3 regions of the Enterococcus sp. DIV0840 genome follow, and region 1 is predicted to be linked to each of the others. Evidence: a T-box and tRNA genes for the amino acid it is inferred to sense, from the RefSeq annotation. Region 1 holds a T-box; the other regions hold tRNA genes.
The links. The T-box of region 1 lies ahead of argS (arginine--tRNA ligase). A T-box ahead of a tRNA ligase gene usually reads a tRNA of that ligase, here a tRNA-Arg.
Positions count from the first base shown of each region.

Region 2: it has a tRNA-Arg gene. The T-box ahead of argS (arginine--tRNA ligase) is inferred to sense a tRNA for this amino acid. The anticodon was not compared.
Region 3: it has a tRNA-Arg gene. The T-box ahead of argS (arginine--tRNA ligase) is inferred to sense a tRNA for this amino acid. The anticodon was not compared.

Region 1 covers NZ_CP172876.1:1,599,886-1,604,074, forward strand. The annotation lists gene rimI (ribosomal protein S18-alanine N-acetyltransferase) at 1-110, shown strand, start outside; gene rimI (ribosomal protein S18-alanine N-acetyltransferase) at 115-579, shown strand; gene tsaD (tRNA (adenosine(37)-N6)-threonylcarbamoyltransferase complex transferase subunit TsaD) at 576-1,610, shown strand; T-box leader at 1,677-1,883, shown strand; gene argS (arginine--tRNA ligase) at 2,132-3,823, shown strand; gene IGL98_RS07590 (Gfo/Idh/MocA family protein) at 3,910-4,189, opposite strand, start outside.
Region 2 covers NZ_CP172876.1:2,855,439-2,859,627, forward strand. The annotation lists gene IGL98_RS13645 (peptidoglycan amidohydrolase family protein) at 149-817, opposite strand; gene rpmA (50S ribosomal protein L27) at 1,215-1,505, opposite strand; gene IGL98_RS13655 (ribosomal-processing cysteine protease Prp) at 1,518-1,862, opposite strand; gene rplU (50S ribosomal protein L21) at 1,897-2,205, opposite strand; ribosomal protein L21 leader region at 2,225-2,303, opposite strand; tRNA gene IGL98_RS13665 (tRNA-Arg) at 2,476-2,549, shown strand; gene IGL98_RS13670 (ABC transporter ATP-binding protein) at 2,634-4,189, opposite strand, start outside.
Region 3 covers NZ_CP172876.1:2,780,227-2,784,415, reverse strand. The annotation lists gene IGL98_RS13265 (GNAT family N-acetyltransferase) at 1-995, shown strand, start outside; gene IGL98_RS13260 (hypothetical protein) at 1,048-1,194, opposite strand; gene IGL98_RS13255 (hypothetical protein) at 1,373-1,510, shown strand; gene IGL98_RS13250 (IS30 family transposase) at 1,502-2,461, opposite strand; tRNA gene IGL98_RS13245 (tRNA-Arg) at 2,657-2,730, shown strand; gene IGL98_RS13240 (uracil-DNA glycosylase) at 2,832-3,482, opposite strand; gene IGL98_RS13235 (aminopeptidase) at 3,546-4,189, opposite strand, start outside.

The DNA.
Region 1 (4,189 bases):
AACGAGTTTATCGGCAACTTGGATTCGTATCAAATACGATCAAGCCAGGTTATTATACGGAAAATAAAGAAGACGCACTAGAAATGATTTTATATTTAAAAGAAGAGTGAAGCGATGTATTATTTAAAAGAAAATTTGCCAACCGAACAGCCTGCTGAAAAGCTTTGGTCGGTCTGTGAAAATTCCTACAACCATGGATCACCTTGGTCAGAGAAACAATTTAGTGTTGATTTAATGCTAAAAACAAGTGACTATCTTGTTTTGATTCAAGAAAATCGCTGGATCGGTTTTGTTAGCTATCATTTAATTTTAGATGAAGCTGAAATTACTCATGTTGTGATTCATAAAGAATGTCAACAAAAAGGATATGGTAGTCAATTGATCGATCACTTGCTCCAACGATTAGTCGAGCAAGGGGTTTGTCAGGTCTTTTTAGAAGTTCGTGAATCTAATTTAAATGCACAAAAATTATATGAAAAAAAAGGATTTAAAACAATCAATCGTCGAAAAAATTATTACAGCCATCCTAAAGAAGATGGGATCGTTATGTGTTTAAAAGTTAAGGAAGTGAATCAATGACTTTTTTTAATAAGGAAAGAAAATTAATACTGGCTATTGAAAGCAGTTGTGACGAAACAAGCGTTGCGGTTATTGAAGAGGGCGCTAAAATTTTATCCAATATCGTGGCTTCCCAAGTGAAGAGTCATCAACGTTTTGGTGGTGTTGTGCCGGAAGTTGCTAGTCGTCACCATGTGGAAGAAATTACGTTATGTATTGACGATGCTTTAGTTGAAGCTGGTGTAGAACCAAGTGATTTGAGTGGCGTTGGAGTTACATATGGTCCTGGTTTGGTAGGTGCTTTGTTGATCGGTATCTCTGCTGCCAAAGCATTTGCGTGGGCGCACGATTTGCCGTTGATCCCAGTCAATCATATGGCTGGACATATTTATGCTGCTCACTTTGTGGAACCCCTGCAGTTTCCTTTGATGGCCTTATTAGTTAGTGGTGGACATACGGAATTAGTTTATATGAAAGAGACAGGTTCATTTGAAATCATCGGTGAAACGAGAGATGACGCAGCTGGCGAAGCGTACGATAAAGTTGGCAGAGTTTTAGGCTTAACCTATCCAAGTGGTAAAGAAATCGACGAATTAGCTCATCTTGGTCAAGATACATATCATTTTCCTCGGGCGATGATCAAAGAGGATAATTATGACTTCAGTTTTAGTGGGTTGAAAAGTTCATTTATCAATACCGTTCACAATTCTGAACAGCGTGATGAAGAGTTGATAGTGAATGATTTAGCTGCAAGTTTTCAAGCCAGTGTGATTGAAGTATTAGTCGATAAAACGATTCGTGCTTGTAAAGAATATCCAGTCAAACAATTAGTGATGGCAGGCGGTGTTGCAGCTAATAAAGGCTTACGTGAGTGTTTAGGCAGTGAAGTGTCCAAAGAACTTCCTGGTGTCACGTTTATTGTTCCACCGCTTAGATTATGCGGAGATAATGCTGCAATGATCGGGGCTGCGGCATTCGTTGAAGCTGAAAAAGGTCATTTTGCAGATTATCACTTAAATGCGGATCCCAGCTTGTCTTTTATGACGATTTAAAAATAAGAATCAACGGATAAGACTAGGCATAGAGAAAAATATTTGCTATAATAAACCCAGTTTAATACTGATTCATCGATAAAGAGAGTACTTCATTACCTATTATCCAAGCGATTTCGGGAAGGTGCAAGCCGAAAATAATCAAATGAAGGAAGCGCACTTTAGAGAATCTGCGTAGGCAGACGGTTATCTACCGTTAATAGATTAAGTGGGTTCGTCTTTATAAAAGCACGAACAATTAGAGTGGTACCGCGGGAAAATCTCGTCTCTGGTGTTTTTTAACACTAGGGACTTTTTGCTGTGAATCACTGTGACTGACTTCGCCAGAGCAGATAATGAACAGTACGTGGCGACCGAAGGAAGAAAAGTAACCATACCAGGAATCACCAACCGCCTATGATCTAGAAAAAACATTAGTAGCAGTTCCTCAAAACAAAGAATATCTGAACTAAAAGACAATAAAAATCATCAACGAGTAAGTTTCTATTAATCAATAAAACCCACCCATTAGGAGGATATCTATGAACAACAAAGAAATCGTAGCAAAAGCTATTTACGAAGTGGTAAAAGATGACCTAACTTTAGAAACGGTTACACAATTATTGGAAAATCCTAAATCTGTCGATCACGGAGACGTAGCCTTTCCGGCTTTTTCATTAGCTAAAGTCTACCGCAAAGCGCCGCAGCAAATCGCTGCTGATTTAGCAGAAAAAATCGCTGGAACAGACTTTGAAAAAATCGAAGTAGTTGGACCTTACTTAAACTTTTTTATGAATAAAAAAATGGTCAGCCAAGCAGTGATTGGTCAAATTGCCAAAGAAAAAGGACACTATGGAGATAGTTCAATAGGTGCTAAAGGTAATGTGCCAATTGATATGTCTTCGCCAAATATTGCAAAACCAATTTCAATGGGACATCTACGTTCAACGGTAATTGGGAATTCTATTGCTTTTATCCTTGAAAAAATTGGTTACACACCAATTCGCATCAACCATTTAGGCGATTGGGGCACACAGTTTGGTAAATTGATCGTAGCTTACAAAAAATGGGGTTCAGAAGAATCAGTCAGAACTGCACCAATCACTGAATTATTGCGTTTGTATGTACAGTTTCATGAAGAGGCTGAAACTCAACCTGAACTAGAGGAAGAAGCTCGTGCGTGGTTTAAAAAGCTAGAAGAGGGCGATACAGAAGCAACTGAATTATGGCAATGGTTCCGTACAGAATCATTAAAAGAATTCGATAAAATTTATTCTATGCTAGAAGTTTCTTTTGATTCATATAATGGAGAAGCTTTCTACAACGATAAAATGGACGAAATCGTAACAATGCTGGAAGAAAAACATCTACTGCAAGAAAATCAAGGTGCTGAAATCGTTGATTTAACTGCGTATGACCTAAATCCAGCGTTGATCAAAAAATCAGATGGCGCAACACTTTATATCACACGTGATTTAGCGGCAGCAGTTTATCGCAAACGTAACTACGATTTTGCCAAATCAATCTATGTTGTTGGCAATGAACAAAGTAACCACTTTAAACAATTAAAAGCTGTTTTAAATGAGCTTGGCTTTGATTGGTCTAAAGATATGCATCACGTACCGTTTGGTTTGATCACACAAGGTGGTAAAAAACTATCAACGCGTAAAGGGAAAATCGTTTTACTTGAAGAAGTGTTGAATGAAGCGGTCGAGTTAGCAAATAAACAAATTATGGAGAAAAATCCTGATTTACCAGAGCGCGAAGAAGTTGCTCGACAAGTTGGGATAGGCTCTGTTATTTTCCATGATTTAAAAAATGATCGGTTGAATAACTTTGACTTTGTTTTAGAAGAAGTTGTGCGTTTTGAAGGTGAAACAGGTCCTTATGTGCAATATACACATGCACGTGCTATGAGTATTTTAAGAAAGGCTGACTTCACTATCGATGATACGAAAGAGTATGCATTGGATGACAAAGAGAGCTGGGAAGTTATTAAGTTATTGCAAAAATTCCCGGAAGTAGTGATGCAAGCGGCGGATAAATATGAACCTTCAGTCATTGCAAAACATGCGATTCAAGTGGCTCAAGCGTTCAATAAATACTATGCCCATGTCAAAATTTTGGCTGAGGATGAGCAAAAAGAATCACGTTTAGCATTAGTTTATGCGATGGCGACGATCATTAAAGAAGATTTACGATTGCTTGGTCTACATGCACCAAATGAAATGTAATAAGTAAATTAACTGAGACGAAAGGGCGCTAGTTCATTTTTGTCTCAGTTTTTTATATTAAAAAAACCCGCTTTCACGGGTAGTTTTTATTTAGTCCAATTTTGTTGCATTTGATCTAGAAGATCGATAACATCTTTTGTTAAAAACAGCGAACGATTCGTTTTTTCTCCTTCGATCATTTTAACCATATTGGTGATTTCATAGTTCAATGCTTGGTGACTGTCACCAGAAACAATCGTTTCTACGGTACCATCATTAAAGAAAATTTTTGCTTCATCTGCTCGTGGATACTCGTTGATTACAATATAAGCATCTTCAAAAGCGACGATTCCTTGTTTTGGTATTTTTGCTTGGAAGCTTAAAGAA
Region 2 (4,189 bases), 1.3 Mb from region 1:
TTATGCTATCATAAAAAAAAAATTCTCGTAAGTTAAATTTTTTTAATCATTCTATAATGATATTGATTGGACATAAATAAGTGCCTGATGGTACAAAAAAAGAGCTTGGTACGTCAGACTCAAGCTCTTTTTTATTCATTTACTAAATTTATTTGCGATTAGGCGCTACTGCTTCTAATCTAATGTGCCAAGGTTCTGCCGAAGTCCAAGTGAATTCTGGCATATCTTTTCCATTATTAGCTTTGTAAATTCTACGTAGTATTACTGCTGTATCATTATTTTGGATATGAACTGTATCAACTCCGTTAAAGTAATACATTCCCACTCCAGTGCCTAGCGGTTTTTTATAAATACATTGCATAGTTATCTCTCCTTTTTTTTGTTCTGACGGTGTTTCTGTTGTTGCTCCTTTTAACCTATAACAGTCGGTTGGAGGACCTCCTGTCCAACCACCTTCTGTTGAGGTTTCGGAAATTCCATTTGATCCATAATTACAGTGAATAATTCTGCTATTACTTACGAATACTCCTGTATGTCCATTTGCTCCTAAGCTAGTTCCTTTGCCTCCTGAGATGAAAATATCACCTCTGCGTGCTTGTGCACGCGAGATAGATTGTAACAATGAGCCGTCTAACGCATAAAGAGTTTCGGTATTTCCAATCGCAGTTCCAGCTGACAGAAAACCTGATTCAATTAATGCATTATACATGGCTGAACTACAATCATAACTATAAGGACCATAGCGATTCGTCATGCTGTACGTTACTTTTCCTTCTCTTGCTCGAAACCAGTTTATTACTGATTCAGTATTTGCCAAACTATTTCCCTCCTAACTTTAACGTTTTTGTAAGATCTTACAACATTAGTATAAAGAATATTTATCTCTTTAAACTGTCCATGTTCTGTCATTATTCACCCAGACATAAAAAGCCACCGCATAAGCGATGACTATATGGGGCAAAAGCACCCGAATATTGATTCGTTCTCAATTTTTAATCGTCTATTTTAGCAGGAAAAACCAACAATTCCTTTTTTAGCAATTCATCCCTAAATTTTCCCTTTAGTTACTAATTATTCAATTCATTCGCGAATAAGCTTATTTTTTTAAACGTTTAGCTCTAGCATTCTCATTTATTTGTTCAAGTGATTGTTTATCCAAAATAAAAAAGTTCTATCCCTTACTAAATAAGGGATAGAACCGATCAGTTAAAAAATTATTGATCTACTGCTGGGTAAACAGACACTTGTTTTTTGTCACGGCCTTTACGTTCGAAACGTACTACACCGTCTACTTTAGCAAATAAAGTGTCGTCGCCGCCAATACCTACGTTAGCACCTGGGTAAATTTTAGTTCCGCGTTGACGGTATAAAATTGATCCACCAGTTACTGTTTGTCCATCAGCACTTTTAGCGCCTAAGCGTTTAGATTCTGAATCACGTCCGTTGGAAGTAGAACCTCCACCTTTTTTGTGGGCGAATAATTGTAAATTCATGTTTAATAACATAGTCTGCACCTCCTATTTTTCGTTTATGGTTTTGACTTGAATAAATTCAAGATTTTCTTGCTCGACTGCTTGTAGACCTAATAAAAGGTTTTCCAAGAGAATTTGGGCAATGTTGGTTTGTTCCTGATTGGCATTTGAAATCACTTCAACATAAAGGTAACCACCTTCATCTTCATTGGTTTCGACAATCGGTTCAAAACCAGCTAGCGCATCGACACCCTTGACCGTGCTGATAGTTAAGGCAGACACAGCTGCACAAACAATATCACTGCCATATGGACCTGATTCAGCATGCCCTGAGACTTCAAAAGAAACGATTTGGCCTGCGCCATTTCGTTTAAAAGAACTTTTAATCATTGATAGGCCTTCTTTCCTATGCAACTTAAAAGAATTATGCGTTGATTGCGTTGATTACAACTTTTGTATATGGTTGACGGTGACCTTGTTTGCGGTGAGTGTGTTTTTTAGGTTTGTATTTGAAAGTCACGACTTTCTTTTGTTTGCCGTGTTTTTCTACAGTTCCTTCGACAGTTGCACCTGCGACAGTTGGAGCTCCTACTTTCGTAGATTCGCCACCTACTAAGATAACTTCGTCAAAAACAACTTTTTCGCCAGCTTCTACGTCTAATTTTTCAACGTAAATTGCTTGACCTACCTCAACTTTTACTTGTTTACCACCAGTTTTGATAATTGCGTACATGCTATACAGCACCTCCTTCTTCTAGACTTAGACTCGCCATCCCAAGTGATAACGATATGTCATACTTAAAAACTTGTTCTGTGCGGTTGTAGCTGTGGAGTCCACAATTACAACATTAGTATCATATCAAAATAAGGAACAAGAGTCAATAAAAACTTAGTGATTTAGCGTTATAAACCACTTTTCAAAAAAACTTTCTTGTTATTTCTAATTTATGATTGACTTTGTTTTGGATGTTCATTATAATAAATTCTGTTGCGTTATTACTTTGCGCCAATAGCTCAGCTGGATAGAGCACTCGCCTTCTAAGCGAGCGGTCGGGAGTTCGAATCTCTCTTGGCGTATTATTTTAAACGTTTATATCAAAAAAACACCAATCATCAGATTTTTTCTAATGATTGGTGTTTTTTTATTTTTCTATTTTCTTACTAAGATAGTTCGACCTTTCCTGTATACAATTGATGATAGATTCCCTTTTCCTCAAGTAAATCTTCGTGACTGCCTCGTTCAATGATTCTTCCATGATCCATTACCATGATTGCATCCGAATTTTGGATAGTCGATAAACGATGGGCAATGACAAAAACAGTTCTGCCCTTCATTAAACGATCCATCCCAGCTTGTACATGCTTTTCCGTTCTTGTATCAATACTGGATGTTGCTTCATCCAAGATCATTACAGGCGGATCTGCAATCGCAGCTCGTGCAATGGACAATAATTGGCGTTGCCCTTGAGATAGACCTTCTCCGTCCCCAGTGATCACTGTATCATATTTATCGGGTAGGTTATTGATAAAATCCTCTGCATTCGCTAATTGAGCCGCTTCAATCACAGCTTCATCAGATGCGTTTAACTTCCCATAACGAATATTCTCACGAATCGTGCCTGTAAATAAATGAGTATCCTGTAAAACAATCCCTAATGACTTTCTCAAAGAACTTTTTTTGATTTTCTTCACATTGATTCCATCATAACGGATTTTCCCTTCTTGAACATCGTAAAAGCGATTGATCAAATTTGTGATCGTTGTTTTCCCTGCTCCTGTGGCCCCAACAAATGCGACTTTTTGACCTGGTTCAGCGTAGAGATTGATATCTTTTAATACTCGACTTTTATCTGTATAGCCAAAAGAGACATCCTCAAAACGTACATCACCAGTTAATTCCCTATAGGTCACCGAGCCATCATTATGAGGATGTTTCCATGCCCATAAGCCTGTCCTAGTGTCACTTTCAACAAGTTTATTTCCTTGTCGCTTCACATGAACTAACGTCACATAACCATCATCTACTTCCGGCTTTTCATCAATCAACGTAAAGATGCGATCTGCCCCAGCTAACGCCATGATCACAAAATTGATTTGTTGCGAAACTTGACTGATCGGCATATTCAATGAACGGCTTAACTGAAGAAAAGAAGCGATCATCCCAATTGTCAGACCCGAAACACCATAAACTGAAAAAATACCACCAACTACTGCTAAGAGTACATATTGAATATTTAGCAAATTCATCATGATCGGCATTAAGCTGTTCGCATATTTATTGGCTTGGGTAGCACTTTGTCGCAATTCTTCGTTGATTACTTTAAACTGTTTGATTGTTTGCGGCTCATGATTAAAAATTTTCACCACTTTTTGTCCATGCATTATTTCTTCGATGAATCCATTTACACGCCCTAAATCCCGTTGTTGCTTCCCAAAATGACGACTGCTGCGCCCTGCAATTATCCGAATCGTCATGATCATTACGGAAACAGAAACCATTACAACTAAGGTCAGTGGAACACTGATCGTAAACATGGCAATAAACACACTGATAAAACTAACAACTGCTGCCACTAAATTAGGAATACTTTGTGAAATCATCTGACGCAACGTATCTGTATCATTCGTGAAATGGCTCATGATATTCCCGTCAGAATTTGAATCAAAGTAGCGGATTGGCAATGTTTCAAGATGAGTAAACATTTCATCCCGAATTG
Region 3 (4,189 bases), 1.2 Mb from region 1:
ATGGAATCAGTTACCAAATGGCTGGAATTGGTTGTGTTTCTTCTTATCCTGAATATCGGGGACAAGGGGGCATTTCAACTATTATGAAGCAGCTACTAGCAGAACTAGCAGAAAATAAGGTTGAATTAGCATACTTAGCGCCATTTTCATATCCTTTTTATCGAAAATATGGTTTTGAGCAGGTATTTGAACAAATTAGTTATACCGTTAAAGCAGCAGATTGGCCAAAAGTGAAGGCAACGCCAGGCAAGATGAAACGAGTTACCTATGAAGAAGCCAAAAGTGTTTGTCAGCAAATCTATTCTGAGTTACCTAACAACCAAAAAGGAGCAGTAATTCGGGAATCTTGGTGGTTTGAGTATGCATTTGGTCTGGATGATAAGAATTTATTTGCACTCTATGAAGACGAGTTGGGCAATCCTCAGGGCTACTTGATTTATCAATCTAGTGCAGAGCGTTTTGTGATTAAAGAATGGGGCTATCTAACGGATCAAGCCTTTCGATCAATCATTCGTTTTATTGGTTCACATAATGGTTCATCGCAAGAATTTCATTTAGAAACAGGTTTTGATGGTGAAAATCTAAGCTATCTAATGCCGTCGCCATTAGTAGAAATGAAAGTGACCCCTTTTATGATGGCTAGAATTGTTGATTTAGAAAGCTTTATGTGTAAGTATCCTTTTGCTGTAGGAAGTGCTGAAGCTTATTATCTTAAAGTTGAAGATGATTATGGTTCATGGAACAACGGAATCTGGGAATTGTTGATCGATGAAAATGGTCAGAGTTCTGTAAGAAAACTTGACCAAATCCCTGAATCATTGAAAGAAGAGGACGTGATTGCAAGCTCGATTCAAACATTGACGCAACTTTTTATGGGGTACCGTAGAGGGACTCACTTACATTTCCATGGAAAAATTTTAGGAAAAGAAAAAATGATCCAGTCGTTGGATCAACGTTTAGTAAAAGGTATGCCGATTTTAGCAGATTATTTTTAAAAAACAGGCTAAGTGAATTGATTATTTCAACATTCACTTAGCCTATTTAAATTTATGCCTTATTTTTCTCATCTTCTGTTTTTTCTCCTGCGGGGGCGTCATGATATTCTTCTAAAGCTTCTTTAAAAATTTCTTCTTTTTCCTGCTTATAATTGTCCTGACGCTCAGCGAAAATCTTTTCTTTCGTTTTATCCGTCATCTGTATTTCCTCCATTTTCTTTATTTACCATAAGAGGTATAGTTCAAGCTTAACATCCATAAAAAGACTTTACGAATTTTTTGATTACAAGCAAATGATTAGCGGAACGAGTTGAAACTCCTTATACTATGTAGTAAGGAAACAAATAAAAGTCTAATAATGAAAGGTAGTGGAGAACATGAGTAAAACCAAAGAAGAAAAAGTTGCAAGAAATGGTAAAATCGGTAAAACATTAGCTGTTGTTGTAGGTGGCCTTTATTTAGTTAAAATGTTAAAAGGCAAAAAGGATATTAAAAAATTTGATTTGTCAAATTAAGCTAGACAATTGTCTTTCATTTATGTAACTTAAAAATACTTCTAATGGTGTTCGATAATTTAAAGATTTCCTTGGTATGTGATTTCTTTTAGAGGCGACAGCCGCAACAAAAGCTTGGTCAACTTGATTAAAATCCATTGTTTTAGGCAGCCCATCTTTACGTAATAACCCATTCGAATGCTCATTTAATCCGCGTTGTGAGGGGGTTCCAGGGTCTGCAAAATAGATAGAAATATCATTGACATTACTCATGTTTTTCCAATTTGAAAATTCTTTTCCACAATCAAAGGTCACGGATTTGAACAAATTTCTGAGAATCTTTTGTAGCCAATCAGTTGTCGCTTTTTCAATATCCAATGCTTTCCGACCATTTGGTTTTAATGTAATAATCACTTTTGAAAGGCGTTCAACTAGAGTGATGATGGCACTTTTATGATAAACGCCAACAATTGTGTCCCCTTCTAAATGCCCAAATTCCTGTTGGAAATCAGGGTAGTCAGTGGATCGTTCTGAAATATTGCGTTTAAATGCTTGCTTTCCGCGACGTTCTTTATGCCCGTTGGGCTTTCGTTTCCCTTTCATTGGTAGTTTTGAGCAATCAAATTGATTTGCTTTAAACTGACGATAAAGTGTTCTAACAGAGCATGAAATAGGAAACTCAGCTCGACCAATAATCACATCAGGTGTCCACCCTTGAGCCACCATAGTTTGAAGGTAATCATGCTGTTCTGTAGGCAAACTAATGGGTTGTCGACCACAACGCGTTTTATTTTCTTTATATTGTTGGTAATAGTCACAGATAGATTTTCCTTGTTTTAGGAAGTTGTAAACATTGTAGATTGTCTGTCTAGAACGATTTAAAGTCTTAGAAACCATCGTAACAGGTTGGCTCATATTGAAATAAGCTTCTATCATCACGAGTTCATTTGATGTAAGATGAGTATAGGTCATTTGTCTTCACTCCTTATAATTCTTTGGTCGGAACTATTTTGAGTGTAGCACAAATGACTTATTTAGTTGTCTAGCTTAATTTTACTATCGGCGAAATAAAAAATTAGGAAAGTGATGCTGATTTTTATATCAGGATCGCTTTCTTTTTATTTTCATTGACACTGAATGAAAAGACTTCTAAAATAAATAAGGAATGTTCTCGTAGCTCAGTAGGATAGAGCGATCGCCTCCTAAGCGATAGGTCGCTGGTTCGATTCCAGTCGGGAACGTAAAAAACACCTGTCAATCGTTGATTTGATAGGTGTTTTATTTTATTTGTGCCAATAATATTTTGTTGAAATTGTCTTTTTATTCGATAAATTACCAACATCTAATTCAAATCACGATTTTTCAAAAGTGAGCCTAAAAGCAACCAATCAGACTCAATAACAGATTCAAGTTTTTGATTATAAAAAACAGCTGCAGGATGATAGATTGGGAACACCGGATAGCTTTCACTTGTTTCAGTGAGTTGATTTTTCTCTTTTGAATAGACCAAAATCGGTAAATGGAGCAACTGTCCGTGATTTTTTGAAATCGTATAATCATTTCCCCAAAGCCGCTGCAAACCAATATTGCCCATTGGTACAAAGATTTTTGGCTGGATCGTTTGGATTTCATAATCTAACAACGGGGCATAAGCTAATACCTCAGCCTTAGTAGGCGTTCGATTTGGATATTTTGTTTCAACAATTCCAGTTCTTTTATTGAGCTGTTCTTTTATACTGAAAGGTCGACTTCGAACAGCACTCGTAATATAGATATCTTCTCGGCTCAACCCTGAATTAGATAACCAACTATCCAGTTTTTTTCCTGATTTGCCGCTAAAAGGGATCTTTGTTTTTATTTCTGTTTCTCCCGGAGCTTCTCCAATCAGCATCAAGACTGCATTTTTAGGGCCTTTTCCAGAAAGAAACCCTTCTAAATTATGTCCGAGCATTTTTTGTTTGACTGCTTCAACTAGTTTTTTAGGATAGTTCATAATCGCATGTCTTCTCTCTAAAAAAACGCGCTGATTTATTCAATCAGCACGCTTTTGTTCTTTTTAAGCCCAATCACCGTTGCGGAAAATGGGAACTCGTGTGCCATCTTCTCTAATACCGTCGATATCCATTTTGTCTGATCCCACCATGAAATCAACATGAGTATGACTACGGTTTAGACCCGCTTCTTTTAGTTCTTCTTCACTCATTTCAGTTCCACCTTGCAGATTAAATGCATAAGCGGAGCCGAAAGCTAAATGATTTGAAGCATTTTCATCAAATAAAGTATTGTAGAAAATGATCCCAGATTGAGAAATCGGTGATGGATCTGGGACTAAAGCGACCTCACCTAAATGACGTGCACCTTCGTCTGTTTCAAGTAACTTCGCCAATACTTCTTCACCTTGTTCAGCAGAAAAGTCAATGACTTTACCGTCTTTAAATGTAAATTTCATACCAGAAATAGTTGTTCCAGCATAACTTAATGGTTTGGTACTAGAAACAACACCATCAACATGACGGCTATCAGGCGCTGTAAAAACTTCTTCTGTCGGCATATTGGCCATGAATTTTTCGCCACGAACGTTTTCGCTGCCAGCACCTTCCCATAAATGATTTTTGGGTAAGCCAATCACTAAGTCCGTGCCAGGTGCTGTATAGTGTAATGCTTTAAATTGTTCTTTATTTAATTCATCTGCTTTTGTAG